Regions from separate parts of the Collinsella sp. AF15-51 genome, predicted to be linked through region 1. Evidence: riboswitches for the same ligand, from Rfam matches in the RefSeq annotation. Region 1 holds a riboswitch; the other holds the start of a gene.
What was found. Region 1 has a riboswitch for thiamine pyrophosphate ahead of thiC (phosphomethylpyrimidine synthase ThiC). Riboswitches for the same ligand answer to the same signal wherever they lie in the genome.

Region 1 (10,506 bases):
ACGAACCTATGAACGATATCCAGGGCTATCAGAACGGCCCCGTCGAGACCGGCGCAAGCCGCGCCAAGGAGATGTCGCCGCGCGCGTACAATCTCGCCATGTCTGCCCTGATCTTCTTGGGCTTTTGCGCCATGGGCGCTGGCGCCTACTTTACGAGCACCATGTCGTTTGCGCGCATGATGATGAGCGGCGCCGCCTTGCCGCTGGTCTTTGGCTCGTTTATTTTGACCATCGTCGGCATGGTCATGATGTCGGCCGCCGCCAGCAAGCAGTCCGTGGGCTTGTCCCTTGTGGGCTACGTAATCTTTGCGAGTACCTTTGGCCTGACCGCGTCGTTTGGCCTTGCCAACTACGACCTGCCCACCATCAACACTGCCTTTATCGCCACGGCCGCTATCACCTTTGTCTTTGGCGCTTTGGGCGTGACGTTCCCCAAGTTTTTCCAGCGCGTATATGGCATCGGTTTTGGCATTCTGCTCGCCACTATTCTGGTTGAGATCGTGCTGATGTTCATGGGCGTCTCGCAGACCATCACCGATCTGATCGTGATCGTGGTGTTCGCCGGCTTTATTGGCTACGACACCTATGTTGCCACGACGGTGCCGCCTACGCTGCCCAACGCCGTGCTCATGGCGTCCAATCTGTTCGTGGACATTATCAACGTGTTCCTGCGCATCCTGAACATCCTTGGCCGTCGCGATTAGTGGCGAATTGCGGCGGTGCTTGCCGTGCGTGCAAATCGATGCGAAAGGCGGTCCTTCGGGGCCGTCTTTTTTGTACGCGGCGGGGTATCATGGATGGGAAAAGCCGATAGCGGCAGCGACAGGAAAGGTGGCCACGTATGGCAGACGTCGACAACAGGAACCGTAACCGCAGGTCCAACCGAGCGGGTCAGCCCAATCCCAAGCGCGAGGCCCGTGCTAAGGCCGCCGAGCGTCACGTGGCAACTGTGTCCGAAGCGTGCGCCAAGGATATCGAGCGTTCGCTTGCCGGTGTTCGCGAGTTTGACGGTATGCCTGCCGGCTTTGTCGCGGCGATGAAGGCCAAGGCCCAAGCGGCTGCGGCTGCCGAGGAGCCGGTTGCCGAGGAGTCTGAGTCCGTCGAGGTCGAGGCCGCTGAGGTTGCGTCCGTCGAGACCGAGGTCACGGACGAGTCTGCGCCTGCCGAGAAACCCGCAGAGACCGAGTCCGCGCCTGCCGAGGAGCCCGCTCCGACCCTGCCCGAGGTCACCGTGCTTGATGCCTCCGCCACGCAGGCCATTCTGGACAACGGCCGTGGCTATGCGCAGTTCTGCGACATGGCAGTGCTCGCCTTTGCCTCGTTCACCAACCCGGGTGGCGGCTACATCCAGGGCTATCTGGGCCAGGAGGCTACGCTCTGCGCCGATTCGTATCTGTACAACGTGCTCGACAAGCAGCGCAAGTGGTATGGCGAGAACCGTCGCCGCAATATCAACTGCGAGCTCTACCGCAACCGTGCGCTGGTAGTGCCTGCGGTGCGTTTTGACCGCAACCACGTGCATGCGTATGCCGATGTGATCGTGGCCGCCGCGCCCAATGCCAAGCGCGCACGCCAGGAGTACCGCGTGAGCGACGATGCGCTGCTGGACGCGCTGCGCGACCGTATCCGCTTTGTGCTCGCCATCTGCGACGAGCTGGGTCGCGAGAAGCTCGTACTGGGCGCTTGGGGCTGCGACAACAACGGTTTTGATGCCGAGGCCGTGGCCGAGATTTTCCGCAAGGAGCTCGCATCGGGCGACTTCAAGGTCAAGCAAGTCTTCTTTGCCGTGCCTTCTACGCGCTGGGATGAGGATTTTGCCAAGTTCGAGCACGTGCTGGCAAACTTCCCCGAGCGCAACGAGGAGTCCTATGCCCAGGTTGCCGCTCGCGCTGCGGCAGCTCGCGCCGCCGAGCAGGCCCAGGCTGCTACCGAGGATGATGAGGACGAGGACGATTGGCGCAAGTACCTGTAATCGGTACGTGCTGACAGATAGGTCGAGCCGACGGGAGAGGCTGCTTCCGTCGGCTTTTTACTGAGCGAGGGGCTTACGATGAAAAACGTTCTATGCTTTGGCGACAGCAACACCTATGGTTACGATCCGGCGGGCATGCGCGACGGCACCGCGGTGCGCTATGCGCAGGATGTGCGCTGGTGCGGCGTGGCCCAACGTGACTTAGGCGAGGGCTGGCATGTAATTGAAGAAGGCCTCAACGGCCGCACGACGGTACGCGACGACATGTGCCATCTGGACACCAATCTTAACGGCATCCGCGCACTTCCGATGCTGCTCGAGGCCCATAAGCCGCTGGACGCCATTGTGATCATGCTGGGCACCAACGACTGTAAGACGGTCTTTGGCGTGACAGCTTCCGATATCGCCCGTGGTGCCATGGCGTTGATTCGCGCCGTCCGTGCGTTTGCCTGGACCGATGCCGCGCCCTGCCCACGGATTCTGCTGATGGCACCTATCAAGATTAAGCCGCAGATCGCCGATGTATATATGACCGACTTTGACGAGCATTCCGTAGAAGCCTCGGAACATTTTGGTGAGTACTACGCGCATGTGGCTGAGCAGTTTGGCTGCGACTTTTTGAATGCCGCCGATTATGCCGAGCCGGGCGATATCGACTATCTGCATATGATGCCCGAAAGCCACGAGAGCTTGGGACATGCCGTGGCAGCCAAGCTCCAAGAGATGCTCGGTGAGTAGCGCGAGCCCAAGCCACCGCAAAGGTGCCTGCCCCCTTTGCGGTGGTTTTGGATCGTTTGTTTGTCTTGATCTGTAACAGTTGTAAGGTCGAAAACGGGCTAGATGTTACAGATTGAGATTATTTAGGTCGATATCGGTCGTTTGTCTCGATCTGTAACATCTAGGGTCGATTTTGCCGAGTTACTGTTACAGATTGAGATTATCTTCTCAGCGGAATTTGAATGTCTCGATCTGTAACAGGTGGGCCGAAAAATGGGCTCTAACTGTTACAGATCGAGATGTTTGTGGGAGCCACCGCAAAGGTGCCTGCCCCCTTTGCGGTGGCTCTGGGCTGTGAATCTTAATACTGCCACATGTGGTTGACGGGGCCGGAACCTTTGCCCATGTCAAAGCCAGCGGCGAGAGCGCCGGTCAGGTAGGCCTTGCCGGCGTTGATGGCGTCGGCAAGTTCCATGCCCTGGGCCAGCGCGCAAGCGATGGCGGATGAGAGCGTACAGCCGGTGCCGTGCGTGTTGCTGGTCTCAATGCGCTTGTGGCGAAACCACGTAGTGAGCGGATCGCCCAGATGGTTGCCCTCGTCATCGAGTGGCGCGGGCTCGGCCAATACATCGTTAGCCTCGTTGACAAGATGCCCACCCTTAACGAGGGATGCGCAACCAAAGCGGCGGGTGAGGAGCATGGCAGCATTTTGCTGTGTGCGCTCGGAGTCGACCTCGTAGTCAAGCAGGGCCATGGCCTCGGGAATATTGGGCGTGATGACGGTTGCTAGTGGGAACAGGCGGCGGGTGAGTGCCTCGGAGGCATCCTCGGCAATCAAGCGCGCGCCCGAGGTGGCGACCATGACGGGGTCGACGACCACGTTCGTTGCGTTCCAGGCGCTCAAGCGGTCGGCGATGACTTCGATAATCTCGACAGAAGAAACCATGCCGATCTTGACGGCGCTTGGGCGGATATCGTCAAAGACAGCGTCAATTTGCGCGGCTACGATATCTGGCGAGATATCCTGCACGGCGGTGACGCCCAGTGTGTTTTGCGCTGTAATGGCGGTTATGGCCGTCTCGGCATACAGGCGGTGCGCCGTGATGGTCTTGATGTCGGCCTGAATGCCGGCACCGCCGCTGGAATCGGATCCCGCGATGGATAGAACGGCGGGTACCTTACTGCGATCCATGCTCACTCCCTTGTCCGGTCGGATTCAAATGGGTCTTTAAGTCTGCATTATAAAGATGCCCGGGCCGGCTGTATTCCGAACCCGGGCGGGCGATGCAATCTTTACGCAAATGTAAGCAAATGTTCACATGTCAACAATTGACGAACACCATGTTACCGATTGCGGCTCCGGTGACGCGTTAATCCTCCATGCCGAGGTCGATCGTTGTGCCTTCGAACACCTTGTTAACGGTACGGACGGCGCACATCTTGCCACACATGGTGCAAGTGCCCTCGGTGGCGGCGGGAGACTCCTCGTAGCGCTTCTTGCCCGTAACTGGGTCGAGCGCGCACTTCCACATGGCGTCCCAGTCGAGCTTGCGGCGTGCCTGGCCCATCTTGTCGTCCATGTCGCGGGCGTGCGGCACCTTCTTGGCGATATCGGCGGCGTGTGCGGCGATCTTGGTAGCCATGAGGCCATCGAGCACGTCCTGGGCGTTGGGCAGGCACAAGTGTTCGGCCGGCGTCACGTAGCACAGGAAGTCGGCACCGGAGCTGGCGGAGATAGCGCCGCCGATGGCAGCGGTGATGTGGTCGTAGCCCACGCCGATATCGGTCACCAGCGGCCCCAGCACATAGAACGGGGCGTTGTGGCACAGGCGCTTCTGTAGCTTCATGTTGGCGGCGATCTCGTCGAGCGCCATGTGACCCGGGCCCTCGACCATGACCTGGACGCCGGCAGCCCAAGCGCGCTTGCACAGCTTGCCCAGCTCGATCATCTCGGCAGTCTCTGTGGCGTCGTTGGAGTCGTAGAGGCAGCCCGGGCGGCAGGAGTCGCCGAGCGAAATCGTCACGTCGTACTCGTGGCAGATCTCGAGCAGCTCGTCAAAGTACTCGTAGAAGGGGTTTTCGTTGCCGGTGACCTCCATCCAGCCAAACAGCAGCGAGCCGCCGCGGCTCACGATGTTCATGAGGCGGCCGGTCTCCTTAAAGGTCTTGGTGACCGACTTGTTGATGCCGCAGTGGATGGTCATAAAGTCCACGCCGTCCTCGGCGTGCGCGCGCACGACCTCGAACAGGTCATCCTTGGTAAGCTTGACCAGCGGCTTTTCCATGTAGCCGATGGCGTCGTACATGGGGACGGTGCCCACCATGAGCGGCGTCTCGTCGATGAGCTGCTGGCGGAACTGGCGCGTCTTGCCCGAGTTGGAAAGGTCCATGATGGCGTCGGCGCCAAAGTCCTCGGCGATCTTGACCTTCTTCCATTCCTCGGCGGCATCGGCTTTATCGCCCGAGATGCCCAGGTTGACGTTGACCTTAGTAGACAGGCCCTCGCCGACACCAAAGGCGCGCATGCCTTTTTTGATGTGCACGATGTTGGCGGGAATGGCGATGCGGCCGTCGGCCACGCGCTCGCGGATGTACTCGGGGTCGCGATGCTCGCGCTCGGCGACTTCCTTCATCTGCGGCGTGATCTGCCCGGCGCGGGCGAAGTCGATTTGCGTGACGAGCTTGGGCTCGGTCTGTGTGCTCATTGGCACGGCTCCCTTCGTTGGCATTACCCATATCAGGTTTGCGGGTCAGGGCGGGCGCGCCCAGTCTCAGCCTGCCGTCTTGTCCTGCAAGCTCCCCGTTTATGTAATGGGCTCAAGTATAGCTCGAATGGGTACGATTGGCCTAACGAGCGTGCCTGTGGGGAGGCGAACATGGAAGACAAGCATCTATATCGAGAGACGCAATGGGATGTATCGGCCGAGGAAAGCCGTGCGCACCATGGCCTTGTCGCGATTGGTTTTGCGGTGCTTGCTGTGCTGGTGATTGCCGTTTGTATCTGGACGTTTGGTGGTCGCGGCGGCGCTGCATGGGAGTTCGAGGCTGATGATAGCCTACCGATAATGACGGTGAAGGTCGCGGGTGGCAATACCGTTGCCGCGCCGGGCGACTATTGGTATCCGCGCGATGGATTTGTCCAGCTGCAGCTGAGCGGCGGTTCCATTCCTGGTGAAGAGATCGAGCGCGTGACCTTCGATGCGTCGCTTAAGACGCTGTCGGTCGAGCTCAAAGATCAAGGGGATGTGCCCACGACGATGGATATCGCGCTGACGGAATGGCGCTTGGAACCCCCATCGGGTGTTGCGGTGTCCGAGGTAGAGCACGTCAAGATTGTCTATCAGGACGGCTCGACAAACGGGATTGCAAAGGCCGATGGCTTAGCGGAATAGACGCCGTGCCTAGGCAGCACATTCAAAAGCGGCGGTGGTCCTACAAGGCCTGTTCGTTCAGGAAGACCAAAGTGTTTTTATTTGAAAGCTCGGGAAAGTGGCGATAGCCAACATCGAACGCGGTGAGCCCGCTTACATCCTCGAGCTTGTTTTCTGCCATCCAGCGCACCATGGAGCCGCGCGCCTTTTTGCTGGCGGTCGAGCGCTGGATGGGCTTGCCGTTGCGAATGCCTTCGCCAAAGAGGCATGTGACGGCCGTGGCGTCGCACGCGAGGCAGGGCAGAACGGCTTTGGCATACTCTATGCTGGCGAGGTTGACGATCGTGATGTTGGAGCCCGCCGGAGCGATGGCCCGTGCGAGCTTGTCGCCCCAAAACGCGTAGAGGTCTCGGGCATCGTCGACGGCAAGCTTCGCGCCCATCTCCAGCCGATACGGTTCAACGGCATGAAAGGGGCGTACGCATCCGTAAAGGCCCGAGAGGATCCACAGATGGTCTTGCAGCCATGCGAGCTGCGCGGAATCCATCACCTCGGGTGCCATGCTCTGGTATTGAATGCCGTGATAGGACATGACGGCAGGGGAGAGGTGGCGGGCGAGTGCGGGATTGTCGAGATCGCTGTTATTCAGGATGGGCCGGAACTCATGCAGGGTGTTGAGGCAAGGCCCCAGCAGTTTGTCACTCACGTTCCAGAGCGCCTGCAGGCCACCGCTGCCTTCATTCCGCTCGATATCTAGCAGTGCGCGGTGGAGGTGAGCCGTCTCGTGCGCAAAAGGTGGAATGCCCAGGACTTCAAAAGCATCTTGGGCCGCACGCATCTGCTTGGCGGGCGAAATGATGACCTGCAGCATGGACTCTCCTCTGCCAAAAAGGAAGTTGCGGTGGAATACGGTCTGTTTTGGCCATTTATGGGCCAGTTTAGTCCGTATTTCACCGCAACGGATGAAGGGTCGGTTAGGCGCGCTCGATGAAGGCCTTGTAGCCGCGATAGGCCTCGTAGATATCGGCCTTGTTGGCGACCTCCCACAGGGCGTGCATGGACAGGACGGCAACGCCGGAGTCGATGACGTTCATGCCATACTCGGCCATGATGTAGGCGATGGTGCCGCCGCCGCCCGCGTTGACGCGGCCGAGCTCGCAGGTCTGGAAGTCCACGCCTGCCTCGTCCATGATGTCGCGGATGAGAGCGACGTACTCGGCGTCGGCGTCGTTGGAGCCGCCCTTGCCACGGCTGCCCGTGTATTTGTTAAAGCACAGGCCGCGACCCATAAAGGCGGCGTTCTTGGTCTCGAACTTGCCGGCGTAGCCCGGGTCAAAGCCGGCGGACACGTCAGAGGAGAGCATGCGGCTGCGGGCGAGTGCGCGGCGCAGGGCCAGCGGGCTGCTCTCGCCGGCGAGCGTCATGATCTCGGCGACGGTGTTCTCGAAGAAACGGCTCGTCATGCCGGTGGCGCCCACGGAGCCGATCTCCTCCTTGTCGACGATGAGCGTGATACTCGTACGCTCGACGTCTGCCACGTTGATCTGGGCGAGCATGGAGGGGTAAGCGCAGACGCGGTCGTCGTGGCCATAGCCCAAGATCATGGAGCGGTCGAGACCCATGTCGCGGGCGGGGCCGGCGGGCACGACCTCGATCTCGGCGGAGAGGAAGTCCTCCTCCTCGACGTCGTACTGCTCCTTGAGGATATCCAGGAACATCTGCTTGACGGGCTCCTTGGGAGCGTCCTTGTCGTCCTCGTCAAACTTGACGGGGCGGCCGCCCACGATCACGTCGAGGATCTCGGCGTCGACGGCGTCCTTGGCGGGCTTGGCCATCTGCTCGCTCGAGAGGTGGATCAGCAGGTCGGAGATGGTAAAGACCGGGTCGTCGGCCTTGTCACCGATGTTGATGTCGACGGTGGTGCCGTCCTTTTTGCAGATGACGCCCACGAGTGCGAGCGGGGAAGCGACCCAGTGGTAGCTCTTGACGCCGCCATAGTAGTGCGTGTCGAGATAAGCCATGTCGCCGGCCTCGAAGGCGGGGTTCTGCTTGAGGTCCAGGCGCGGCGAGTCCACGTGGGCGCCCAGGATGTTAAAGCCCTGCTCGAGCGGGGCGGTGCCCAGGTTGACGAGCATGAGGTCCTTGCCGTGGTTGGCGGCGTACACCTTGTCGCCGGCCTTGAGCGCGCGGCCCTCGGCGATCACGGTCTCCAGATTGACGTAGCCCGCCTCCTCGGCCATCTTGATACCGGCCTTGACGCACAGGCGCTCGGTCTTGTTCTCACTCAAAAACCGCTTATAGCCGCGGCAAAGCTCCTCGAGCTCCTCGATCTGCTGTGGCGTGTACTTTTTCCATGCGCTGGGACGCTCCATGACGCAGGCTCCTTTCGGATCGATCGTGCTGGTTGATGTACCGTGAGCCATCGTATCACGCGCGGGCCCGCGGCGGCAGGGAAGCCTGATGTGCGGTGGCCGCGGGGCGGGGAGCGTGTAAACTGGTGTGAGCAAACCGTGCCCAGCCCAAAGCGAGGTATTCAATATGTCTGAAAAGCGCCGTACCTTTGCCGTCATCGACGGCAACTCGCTCATGCATCGCGCCTTCCACGCCGTGCCGCCGACCATGAACGCGCCGGACGGTCGCCCCACCAACGCGATCTTTGGTTTTCTGAACATGTTCCTCAAGATGATCGATGCCTTTAATCCCGACGGCGTTGTCGTGGCGTTTGACAAGGGCAAGCCGCGCGTGCGTATGGAGATGCTGCCGCAGTACAAGGCGCAGCGCCCGCCCATGGACCCCGACCTGCACGCGCAGTTCCCCATGATCAAGGAGCTGCTCGCCGCGCTCAACGTGCCCATTTTGCAGTCCGAGGGCTGGGAAGGCGACGATATCCTGGGAACCATGGCGCGCCTGGGCGAGGAGGCCGGCTGCGACATGCTGCTGGTGACCGGCGACCGCGACATGTATCAGCTCGTGACCGAGCACGTTAACGTGGTCTCGACTCGCAAGGGCCTGTCCGACGTGGCGATCATGACGCCCGAGAGCGTGGACGACCTGTATCACGGCATCACGCCGGCGCTCGTGCCCGATTTTTACGGTCTGAAGGGCGATACGTCGGACAACATTCCCGGCGTACCGGGCATCGGCCCCAAAAAGGCGAGTGCGCTCATCGCGCAGTACGGCAGCCTTGACGAGGTCATCGCGCATGCTGACGAGGTCAAGGGCAAGATGGGAGAAAACCTGCGCGCACACATCGACGACGCGCTGCTGAGCCGTAAGGTGGCGACCATCCGCACCGATGCACCCGTTGAGCTCGATTTTGAGGCGACGTCCTTCCCGGCGTTTTCCGCCGATGAGGTTTCCGCGGCGCTGGGCACGCTTGGTATCACCGCCATGCAGAACCGTTTCTTGGCGCTGATCGGCGGCGAGGGCGGGGCAGCTGCCAGCACGTTTGAGATTCCCGCCGTTTTGCGCGCAGCCGCCGGCGATGCTGGCGCGCTTGGTGCCGTTGCGGCTGAGGTCTCCCGCGTGATTGATGCCGGCGAGTGGGTCGCCGCCGTGGTGGACGATGACAAGGAAGAGGGCGCGCTCTTTGGGCTGACGCGCACGCTGTGGTTGGCGACGTCCAAGGGCCTGTTTGCGCTCGAGGAGGGCGACAGTGGTGCGGCGGCTGAGGTTGAGGGCTTCAACTTCGCCCACGGCGTGATTGCCGGCGTGCTCGCGCGTCTGTTTATGGAAGGCCGTGTGGCGAGCCCGGATATGAAGGCGCTTCTGCATGAGCTTTCGCCCATCGATTCTTCTGAGCTCGAGCTCATGGATCCGCTGGCAGTCGATTCCACGCGCATCTTCGATACCGTTGTTGCCGCCTACCTGTTGGATTCCGACCGCTCCGAGTTTGACGAGGTGTATCTGGCCGATACGTATCTGCAGATGGCGCTGCCTGCGGCGCGCGGCGCAGAGGGTGCTGGCGAGGACGCTCCTGCGCCCGCCGCTCGCACGGCGGCCTTGACGCTGGCGCTGGTTGCACCGCTGCGTGACCGCATGGCCCGCGAGAACGCCGCCAACGTGTTCGATGGGATCGAGATGCCGCTCGTGCCGGTGCTTGCCAAGATGGAGCGCGCGGGCATGCTCGTGGACCCCGACCGCCTGCACAGTCTGTCCGAGGGCCTGGCGACCCAGATTGCCGATGTCGAGCGCAGCATTCGCGACCTGGCCGGCGACGAGACCTTTAACATCGGCAGCCCCATGCAACTCTCGCACGTGCTGTTTGATGTTATGGGACTTCCGACCAAGGGCCTCAAAAAGACCAAGCGCGGCTACTATTCGACCAACGCCAAGGTGCTGAGCGACCTTGCCCGCGACCACGAGATCGTGCGCCTGATTTTGGACTGGCGTGAGAAGTCCAAGATTAAGTCGACCTATCTGGACACGCTGGGCCCGCTGCGCCGT
Region 2 (10,506 bases), on a different contig from region 1:
CAGGGCTTATATGGCTGGGGAGTGACAGACTGCCAAATTTGTTTTGATTATGGAGTTTATTACAGCCCGGTCAGCACCCCCGCTGATTTTCGTTTTCTTGCGCCTGTCGTGTTGGAGCAGGCATTGAAAAAAGCAGGAACACAACTGTTGGAACCATACCTTTCCTTTACCCTTTTTGCACCGCAGGAATATCTTTCACGGGCTTATAATGACGCACCAAAGTATTGCGCAATCATTGAATCAACCAGACTTGAAAAAGATGAAGTTATTTTTAAGGGGGAAATCCCTGCCCGTTGTATTGGTGAATATAGAAATGATTTGAATTTTTATACAAATGGAAGAAGTGTCTGCATTACAGAATTAAAAGGGTATCAGGAAACTTCCGGCGAGCCTGTGTTTCAGCCACGCCGCCCGAACAGCCGTTTAGACAAGATCCGGCATATGTTTCAGAAGATAATGTAACATCTTGCGCAATGCAAACGTTCGGTAAACGCAGAAAAGTTTATGAATGTTGTCCGCAAGTACACCAGCTTTGAAGAACTTACCCCTACCCTTTTGCGTGAGTTTGTGGAGAAAATCGTTGTGCATGAGTGCAGCTATGACGAGAACGGCACACGCAGACAGGACATTGATATTTATTACTCTTTCGTTGGCAAGGTAGACCTGCCCGAATGACCGCCCGACCTATCCGGCGCAATGCGCAAACGCCGGATAGGAACGGCAAAATTTTTTACACTTCTACTACTTCTTTATCACACATCAGCAAACGAGTGGGGCATCTCGGAATCGTTATTCTTGAGCAGGACCTCTCGGCAGCGTTCCAGACGTTTGGCGAGGTCGTCCTCGGTTGCAATCGTAGATAGGATGGCAAACTCGTCGCCTCCCAGACGAAATGCCGCCTCGTCTACCTTCATATACAGCTTGAGATAGAGGCTTACCTGCAAGATATAGCGGTTACCTGCGTCATGTCCAAAGATGTCGTTGCAGTGCTTAAGGTTATCGATGTCGATAAAAGCCATGGTCACGGGCAGTTCCTGTTCCCAGATTTCCTCTAAGGAACGGGCAAAGCCGCCGCGGTTGCCAAGTCCGGTGAGCTGGTCGGTAAAGGCGGTCCTGATCAGATCCTCCTGACGCTCGAGAAGGTCACGGACGGTCTTTTCGAGCGTTTCGGTGTAATTGCTGTCAGTGTCCATGTTGTAAGCGGCTTTCTGAGGTCGGGGCGGATCGCGTCGGGCGAGCTTGTTGTGTACGCGCGTTGTTACTCACGTTTTGCGTGTATCCAGGCCCCTGCCTTGCTGCGTCATTGGGTTCATTTGTCGGCCAGTGTTCTCTGCCAATAACTGCTAAGTAAAAATAACAGTATAGGATTGTATATGGGTGTCCCTGCCGCGGGTGGCTATTATTCGCCAAACGGTAGCGCAACGATGCGCTGTTCGATGAAAAATGCGACTGAGTCGATATATGTTGATGGGTATACTTGTTCCGTTTTAAAACGCAGGAACGGAGATGGTCGCATGGCACAGCCAGGCACGACGCGCACGGTGGGGCTTGCGCTCGAGGGAGGCGGCTACCGCGGTATGTATACGGCGGGCGTGCTCGACGTATGGATGGAGCACGGCTTAACTTGCGACCATATGGTGGGTGTCTCGGCGGGCGCGGCGTTTGGCTACAACTTTAAATCGCGCCAGATCGGCCGCGCCATTCGTTACAACAAGGCCTATTGCGCCGACAAGCGCTATGCGAGCGTGACGAGCTGGTTGCGAACCGGCGATATGTTCAATGCCGAGTTTGCCTATCACGAGGTGCCCATCGAGCGCGACCCTATCGACCTGGAGGCATATCGCGCCTGTCCCATGCGGTTTACGTGCGTGTGTACCGATATCGAGACGGGCAAGGCCGTCTACCATGACCTGCCTTATGGCGACGAGCGGGACATCGAGTGGATCCGGGCGTCGTCGGCGATTCCCGTGGCGACGCGTCCTGTCGCCATTGAGGGCCGCAAGTACCTAGATGGCGGCGTGGCTGATTCCATTCCCAGCGCTTGGCTGTTTGCGCAGGGCTATGACCGCAACGTGGTGGTGCTGACGCAGCCGGCGGGCTATATAAAGCAGCCCAACAGCGTGATGCCCATGCTGCGGCGCATGTTCCGTCACTACCCGGAGTTTGTCGCAGCGCTTGAGCATCGGCATGAGGTCTACAATGCCACGCTCGACGACTTGGCGCGCCGCGAGGCTGCCGGCGAGGTTTTTGTAGTGCGTCCGAGCGAATCGGTGAAGGTGCCGTCGCTGTGCCGCGAGCCCGATGAGCTCGAGCGCATCTACCAGATCGGTCGCCACGATGCGGAGGCGACTTTGCCGGCGTTGGAAGCGTATCTGGCGGGGTAAGGTTCGCATACGGAAAGCGCATCCCGGAATGGACGTTCGAACCGGGATGCGCCTTCCGCTATTGAAGATATGAGGTTGCGAATCAGCTGCTCGGCCTATGCCTATGCCTGCTGCCAGGTGTCGACGAGCTCCTTAGCTGCGGCGTGGGGGTCGTCGGCACTGCAGACGGCGCTCACCACAAAGAAGCCATCGACGCCGGTGGCCTTGAGCTGCGGCAGGTCGGCCGTCTTGACGCCGCCGCCCACCACGATGGGCACGGGGCTTGCCACGTGGAGTGCGGCCAGGTCCTCAAAGCTCTTGGTGATGATGGAACCGTCAGCCGCACGTCCGCAGTCGCGCTTGGTCTCGGTCTCGTGGAGCGGGCCGATGCCCAGGTAGTCGACCAGGCTCATGTCGGCGGTCTTGACGTACTCGAGCATCTCCTCGCAGCGGGCCGAAAGGCCCACAATGGCATCGGGACCCAGCAGCTTGCGACAGACCTCGACGGGAATATCGCTCTGACCCACGTGTACGCCGTCGACGGCAATGCCCTGCTCGCGCGCGGCAAGCACACAATCCAGACGGTCGTCGATCAGCAGGGCGACCTGACCGGTCTTGCCGGCCTGTGCGATTGCCTGCGCGGCATCGCCCGTCAGAGCGATGATCTCGCGGGCGCTTGCCACCTTGGAGCGCACCTGGATGCAGGTAAAGCCGGCGTCGAGTGCCTGGGCCACCACATCGCCCACGGGGCGCCCGAGGGTGTTTTCGGGGCCGAGTACCAGATAGGCGGAGATATCAAGGTTGTCGCGGATGCTCATCGTGCTTCCTCCTGCTTTTTGATCTGCGCTTCCATGCGCTCGAGTTTGCCGGTCATGGTGTCGGTAAATCCGGGTCGAATATCTGCCTTGAGCACGACTTCGGTCCGGATGCCCTTGCTCGCCAGCACAAAGGTTGCGTCGCGCACGACCTGCATGACCTCGTCCCAGTCGCCCTCGATCTCGGTGAACATCGAGCTGGTGCGGTTGGGAAGGCCACTCTCGCGAATGACGCGCACGACCTCGGCGACCTCGGCGGACAGCTCATCGCCGGTGCCGCACGGGGCGATGGCCACGGCGACGAGTGTGTTCATGCCGGCGCTGGTTGTGGACTCGGACATGGCTTATGCCTCCTCGAGTTCGAGTTGGTTGTCGGCAATATCCTGGGCGGTCGCGCGGTAGAGCTCGTCGATAAAGGCGACCTTAAAGCTTGCCGGGGCATCGGCGACGGCGGCGGCACGCGTGCCGGCAACGTTGTAGACGGCGGTGCCGCAGACTGCTGCCGTAAACGGATCGGTAGCACAGGCGTACACGGCCAGCACGCCGCCCTGCGAGCAACCGCAGCCGGTGATCTTGGACATGAGCGGGCTGCCGCCGTGGGATTTGGCCACGGTCGTGCCGTCGGTAATCAGGTCGACTTCGCCCGAGACCACAACGGCGCCGTCGGTGTAGCGAGCGAGCGCCACGGCGGCATCGCGGGCGGCGTCGACCGTGTCGGTGGTATCGACACCACGTACGCGGCTCAGATCGGCCGACTCGCCCTCAAGACCCCACAGGCCGGAGAGTGCGATGATCTCGGAGGCGTTGCCGCGTACGATGGCGGGCTTGTACTGCTTGAGCTCGTTTACCAGCTGGGTGCGCAGGCTACCGATGCCCAGACCCACCGGATCGAGCACCCAGGGCTTGTCGGCGTCGTGTGCCGCCTTGGCCGCGCGGGGAATCGTCTGCTCGTAGATGGGGAAGAGCGTGCCCATGTTGAGATAGATGGCGCCGCCGCCGGCAACGAGCGCCTCGCCCTCGTCGGGCAGATAGGCCATGGCGGCCGAACCGCCCACGGCGAGCTGCGCGTTGGCGACAAAGTCGATCGTCACCGTGTTGGTGATGGAGCCGGCCATCGGATTGGTGGCTCGAATCTCCTCTACGGCCTTGACCATATGTTGCTTAAGCTGTTCCGAATCAATCACTGCACATGCCTCCTTGGCATAGAAAAGGGGCGCTGTGCATAGACAGCGCCCCTGTAAAGGCGGCATGCTCCCTACGCCAGCATTAACTGACAGGTTCAAAGGATTGGGCCCTATGCCCTCTCAGCCTTGTGGTTTGCACCGCCGGCACTCCCGCATCGAATCTGTTGTTCCCTATACTAGCGCACCTGCCAAAAAGGGGCAGGTTTATTTTGGCAGGTGGCAACAGGGGTGCTGCATTTTCCCAGATAAAACCTGCCAAGATAAACCTGTCCCTTATTGGCAGGTCGTTACAATAGACGGGATAAAGAATGACCGAGGGGACCTTATGATCAAACTTGTGCTGACCGATATGGACGATACGCTGATTCCAGCCGGGCATGACGGCGCCAGCGACTACGCCATTGAGGGCATTCATGCCATGCAGGCGGCGGGTCTGCACTTTGGGCCGGTTTCGGGTCGTCAGCCGTCCGCGATGGGCTGGATGTTCAAAAACCGCTCCGAGTGTTTTTCGACCGGTGCGTTCTGTAACGGCCAGGTGATGTTTGTCGATGGCGAGGCGGTTGCCTCGCGCGCAACTGATAACGATGCCCTTATGCGCCTGGCCGACTACCTGGAGCAAGAGACCGACGATACCTATTTGAAGGTCTACCGTCTGGGTGATGACTTTTGGGACAACGACGCCTATTGCGTGACAAGCGATCCCGAGCGTGTGCGTCACGCCATGGAGTCAGGCGGCAACGCGTGGCTCAAGGGCGAAGAGGCTCCCTGTCGCCCTGTCGTTGACGATGCCCCGGTATACAAGGCGAATATCTGGAGTGCCCGTTCGCGCGAGGAGCTCGCCGAGCTGCGCGAGCGTGTTGCCGCCGAGGTGCCGGAGCTCTCGCTCGTGTTTCCCAACAACCGCGTGCGCCTGTTCGACGTTCTTCCGACCGGCTGGGACAAGGGCTGTGCTGCGCTGGAGCTGGCGCGCGCTTTGGGCCTGACGCCCGACGAGGTGGCCGTATTCGGCGATTCCGATAACGATTTGCCCATGATCGATGCCGTTCCCAATTCCGTTGCAGTCGCCAATGCTAACGAGGCCGTCACGGCTGCCGCGCGCTGGCATATCGGCGCTGCGGCAGATGGTGCGGTTGCCGGGGCTCTGCATCAGATTGCCGCCTGCGCCGCGACGGGGGAGATGCCGTCGTTTATGCGTCAGATGGACGCGACGGGTTTCGACGTCACGAACGTCTAGGGAGAAAGCCATGAAGCTCCAGCAGCTCAGATATGTCGTCAAAGTTGCCGAATGCGGCAGCATCACCGAGGCCTCGCGCCGGCTCTTTGTGTCGCAGCCTTCGATTACCGCGTCAATTCGCGATCTCGAAAACGAGATGGGTGTACACATCTTTGAGCGCACCAACAAGGGCGTCATTGTGTCCGAGGAAGGCGAGACCTTCTTGGGCTACGCGCGCCAGGTGCTCGACCAGGCCGACCTGCTCGAGGGCAAGTACAAAGGCACGTCCGAGCAGGTGCCGCACTTTAGTGTGAGCTGCCAGCATTATTCCTTTGCCGTTAATGCATTTGTCGATGTAATCCGCGAGTTCGATGCCGCGCGCTACGACTTTACCCTGCGCGAGGAACAGACCCACGAGATTATCGAGGACGTCGCGCATATGAAAAGCGAGCTCGGCATCCTGTATCTGTCGGAGCACAATCGCGAGGTCATCGAGCGCATGCTGGCGGCCAACGAGCTCGTATTCGAAGGACTCTTCTGCGCTACGCCGCATGTCTTTGTGTGCTCCGACCATCCGCTGGCGGGTCGCTCGAGTGTGACGCTCGAGGACTTGGAAGACTACCCGTTCCTGTCCTATGAGCAGGGCAGCTACAACTCGTTTTACTATTCCGAGGAGCTGACCTCGACCTTTGAGCGCCGCAAGAATATCCGCGTGCGCGACCGTGCGACGCTGTTCAACCTAGCTATGGGCCTTAACGGTTACACGGTGTGTTCGGGCGTGATCAGCCATGAACTTAACGGCCCCGGTATTATCTCGATTCCGCTCGATGTAGACGAGTACATGGAGATTGGCATCATCACGCGCAAGAACACGACACTTACGCGCTACGGGCAGGCCTATATCGAAGCGATTCGTCAGCACATCTAGACTGCTGCGTTCTGCGCGGGTCAAATCTCTTTATGGCAGTCCAAACTGATATAGGAAGCATCTATATCAAACTGTTATAAACATATATTTTACGATGTCCATATGAGCGCTCATACTCTGTCCCAGTAAAGCAACCAATGCAAAGGGAGATATCTATGAGCACTTCGATTCAACCGAACGCGCCGTTTCGTGCCGATATCGTCGGCAGTTTTCTTCGTCCGCAGGCTGTAAAGGACGCCCGTGCCGCCTATGTCGCGGGTAAACTCGACGCTTCCGGCCTTAAGGCCGTCGAGGACGAGGCCATCCGCGACTTAGTGGCCAAGCAGAAGGCTGCCGGCCTGCAGGTGATTACCGATGGCGAGTTCCGCCGCAGCTACTGGCACCTCGATTTTATGTGGGGCCTCAACGGCATTGAGCGCCGCGCCTCGCGCACGGGCTACATGTTCCACGATGAGGAGACTACCGCCGACACCGCCGTGGTAACCGGTCCCATTAGCGGCGAGAATCATCCGTTCGTCGAGCACTTCAAATTTATCAAGTCGCTCGAGGGAGAGGGCCAGGTCGCGCGCCAGACCATTCCGGCGCCGATCCAGACGTTCTCCGAAGTCACACTCGACCGCTGCGATGGCCAGCAGGAGAGTCTGCACGCCGTCTACAAGACCGACGAAGAGCTCGTCGATGCCATTGCCGCAGCATACCGCACCGTGATTGCTGACCTGTATGCCGCGGGCTGCCGCAACATCCAGTTTGATGACTGCACCTGGGGCATCTACTGCGATACCGATTTTGTTGCCAAAACCGGCATGAGCCCGGTCGACCTGCAAAAGGTAAGCGAGCTGGGCGTGGCGCTCAACAATGCCGCCATCGAGGGCAAGCCCGACGATCTGGTTATCAACACGCATGTATGCCGCGGCAACTACCACTCCACCTACGCTTTTGAGGGCGGCTACGACCCCATCGCGCCGTACCTGTTTGCGCGTGAGGACGTTGACGCGTTCTATCTGGAGTTCGACACGCCCCGCGCCGGTGGTTTTGAGCCGCTCAAGTACGTTGCTCCCGGCAAGAAGGTCGTGCTGGGCTTGGTGACCACCAAGGCGGCAGAGCTCGAGAACGAGGATGTTATCGTCGAGCGCATCCGCGAGGCGGCAAAGTACGTGCCGCTCGAGAACCTGTATCTGTCTCCGCAGTGTGGCTTTGCCAGCTGCGAGATTGGCAATAAGCTGACCGAGGACGAGCAGTGGGCAAAGATTGCGCTGGTCAGGCGTATTGCCGAGCGCGTTTGGAAATAGCGCTAGCGTTTGCAGGTGGCGGCGCGTGCGAGGTACTGCATATCGCGTACAATGGTTCGGATCGTATCGTTCGGGCAGGTTATCCGATATGCCTGATCGCCCTTCCATTCGAAAGGACTTCCATGTCCCAATCCTCGACGCCCGCCGTCACCGATGCCATCTACGATGCATCGTCGCTCGGCCGCCCGCGCATGTTCGTGTTGGGTTTGCAACACATGTTTGCGATGTTCGGAGCCACGGTGCTCGTGCCCGTGCTCACCGGCCTTTCCGTTTCGACGACGCTTCTGTTCGCCGGCATCGGCACACTGCTGTTTCATTTTCTATCGCGCGGTAAGGTGCCCGCGTTCCTGGGCTCGTCGTTTGCCTTTATCGCGGGTTATGCCGCCATTGCACCCAACGGCGAGGCCGAGCTTTTGCCCTACGCTTGTCTGGGCGTTGCTTGTGCCGGCCTGCTCTATCCGGTGCTTGCGGCCCTGTTCCGCGCCTTTGGCGCCAAGCGTGTCATGCGTTTCTTCCCGCCGGTGGTGACCGGTCCCATCGTCATTTCCATCGGCTTGATCCTGGCAAGCTCTGCCATTGCTAACTGCCAGACCAACTGGTTTGTTGCTGCTATTGCCGTTGCCGTGATCATCATCTGCAACATTTGGGGCCGCGGCATGGTCAAGATCGTGCCGATTCTGCTGGGCGTTGTGGTGAGCTATGCCGTTGCGGCGGTGCTGGGCGAGGTTGATTTTTCGGGGGTTGCCGCCGCGCCGTGGGTCGGTCTACCTGTCGTGTGGGACAACACCGTGTTCGCGCTCTTTGGACCGCAGTTCGATAGCAGTCTTGCCACGACGGCCATTATCACCATCATGCCACTGGCCTTTGCGACCATGATTGAGCACATTGGAGATATTTCCGCCATTGGCTCTACCTGCGAACGCAATTACATTGCCGATCCCGGTCTGCACCGTACCCTGCTCGGCGATGGCCTGGCGACTATCTTGGCATCGCTCTTTGGCGCCCCTGCCAATACGACGTATGGTGAGAACACCGGTGTGCTTGCCCTGACGCGCGTGTTCGACCCGCGCGTGATTCGCATTGCCGCCTGCTGTGCCATTGTGCTTTCGTTCTGCCCCAAGTTTGCTGCGGTGATTGCCGCCATGCCGGCGTGCGTTATCGGCGGTGTGTCGCTCGTGCTCTACGGCATGATCAGCGCCGTTGGTGTACGTAACCTCATCGAGAACCAGGTTGATTTCCAGAACAACCGCAACGTGCTGGTGGCGGCTCTGGTGCTCGTGCTTTCGCTCGGCATTGCCTACAGTACCACCGGCGCCATTGTGCTGGAGCTGGGCGGCGTGACGATTTCGCTTTCGGGCCTTGCCGTGGGCTCGCTGGTGGGCATTGTGCTCAACGCCATCCTGCCCGGTAACGACTTTGAGTTCGACGTTTCCGAACTCGAGGAAGCCGCCGAGTAACGGCTGGCTGTTGATAGGGCTTACTATGGCTCCCATGCGTGCTGCAACGTGTGGGAGCCATTTTTAGTGCGTGAGTATCCAGTGGATGCCATGCGCCATGCGCAGGTCGGTCTGGGCAAAGTGATTGCCGGGGTTGAGTTCGAAGGCCGCGGGGATGCCTCGGTCGCCGAGCAGCTTTTCCATTGCGTGCGTATCGTCGAGTACGTGCCGCATCATGCGGTTGGGTGTCTTGGTCTCCTTTTTGCCGAGCGACAGATAGACGGCGCTGGGCGTAGCTGTCATCGCGTGGTTATGCGCATAGTCGATAAAGCCGGGAAACCACAGGGACCCCGATGCGCTTGCAGCGCGGTCAAAGGCATCGGTCTGCCAGAGGGCCCAAAGCGAAAAGAGGCCTGCCAGCGAGTAGCCGGCAATGCCGCGCCAGGTGGGCGGCCGAGGAAGCGACGACTCGACCTGGGGGATTATCTGATTCAGCAGCTCATCAAGAAAACCGGATGCCTGACCGCCAAAGGGCTCGGCATCGCGCACGGTTCCGTCGCATCCCCAGGGGCTCAGCTCGCGATTCCAGTTGAGGCTGCCAATGCCGACAAGCGTGAAGGGCGGGCAGTTGAGCTCTCGGCAGCGTTCATAAACCTCCGTGCCGTCGCCCATGACCGCGGGAAGATAGATGACTGGTGCGCTTTCGGCATGCTGTGCATGAATGGTTATCTGCTTTTGATGCGCTTCCATGACGGGCTTCTCTCGGCGTTGTGATATCGACGGCCCCCATTGTCGCACGCCGGCTCATGCAGGTTGGGCTAGACCAAAGACAATCTCGTGCATACCCTGCGGACGCATATGGAAAACGCCACCGCCGGAGGGGAGCTCGGCGGTGGCGTTGTTAAACGGTGCTGGGGCTCGGGGTCTTCGCGGGAGCTGCCATGTGCGCAGAGGCGTCTAAGAGCGCTTGCGGCTCGCCATGGTGCCTGCGGCGATAGCGGCTGTTCCCGCAAGGACGGTTGCCACGATGGCCGCACCCGAGGTGTCGCCGGTTGCCGCGAGCACGCCGGTAGTCTTGGCTTTCGTGGTTGAAGCCGCAACGGCCTTGGTCGGCTTTGAGCCCTCAGGCTTGGGGTTCTGCTTGGACTCCGCGGGCTTGGTCTCGTCGGGCTTGGGGTCTTCCGGCTTGGCTACCTCGGGAGGTGCGATGGTCGTGCTTTTGGCGACTGCTTTGATATAGAGGGAGTCGACCGTGGCGTCGCCCGTGCCGATGGCTTG

Region 2: it holds a riboswitch for thiamine pyrophosphate, as region 1 does, so the genes downstream of both, thiM (hydroxyethylthiazole kinase) here and thiC (phosphomethylpyrimidine synthase ThiC) in region 1, are expected to answer to the same signal.

Annotation. Positions count from the first base shown of each region.
Region 1 covers NZ_QRYG01000005.1:75,635-86,140, reverse strand. Annotated here, with positions in the region: gene DWW51_RS04130 (Bax inhibitor-1 family protein) at 9-704, shown strand; gene DWW51_RS04125 (TIGR02452 family protein) at 842-1,972, shown strand; gene DWW51_RS04120 (GDSL-type esterase/lipase family protein) at 2,051-2,710, shown strand; gene thiD (bifunctional hydroxymethylpyrimidine kinase/phosphomethylpyrimidine kinase) at 3,051-3,881, opposite strand; gene thiC (phosphomethylpyrimidine synthase ThiC) at 4,060-5,394, opposite strand; TPP riboswitch at 5,387-5,502, opposite strand; gene DWW51_RS04105 (hypothetical protein) at 5,566-6,081, shown strand; gene DWW51_RS04100 (YaaA family protein) at 6,122-6,931, opposite strand; gene DWW51_RS04095 (aminopeptidase) at 7,035-8,432, opposite strand; gene polA (DNA polymerase I) at 8,599-10,506, shown strand, end outside.
Region 2 covers NZ_QRYG01000028.1:1,778-12,283, forward strand. Annotated here, with positions in the region: partial or broken gene tet(32) (tetracycline resistance ribosomal protection protein Tet(32)) at 1-462, shown strand, start outside; partial or broken gene DWW51_RS09665 (DUF4368 domain-containing protein) at 484-675, shown strand; gene DWW51_RS09670 (GGDEF domain-containing protein) at 753-1,193, opposite strand; gene DWW51_RS09675 (patatin family protein) at 1,515-2,384, shown strand; gene DWW51_RS09680 (thiamine phosphate synthase) at 2,486-3,181, opposite strand; gene DWW51_RS09685 (thiamine-binding protein) at 3,178-3,519, opposite strand; gene thiM (hydroxyethylthiazole kinase) at 3,523-4,362, opposite strand; TPP riboswitch at 4,414-4,524, opposite strand; gene DWW51_RS09695 (HAD-IIB family hydrolase) at 4,688-5,596, shown strand; gene DWW51_RS09700 (LysR family transcriptional regulator) at 5,607-6,503, shown strand; gene DWW51_RS09705 (5-methyltetrahydropteroyltriglutamate--homocysteine S-methyltransferase) at 6,659-7,792, shown strand; gene DWW51_RS09710 (uracil-xanthine permease family protein) at 7,915-9,249, shown strand; gene DWW51_RS09715 (alpha/beta hydrolase) at 9,313-9,978, opposite strand; gene DWW51_RS09720 (carbohydrate-binding domain-containing protein) at 10,186-10,506, opposite strand, start outside.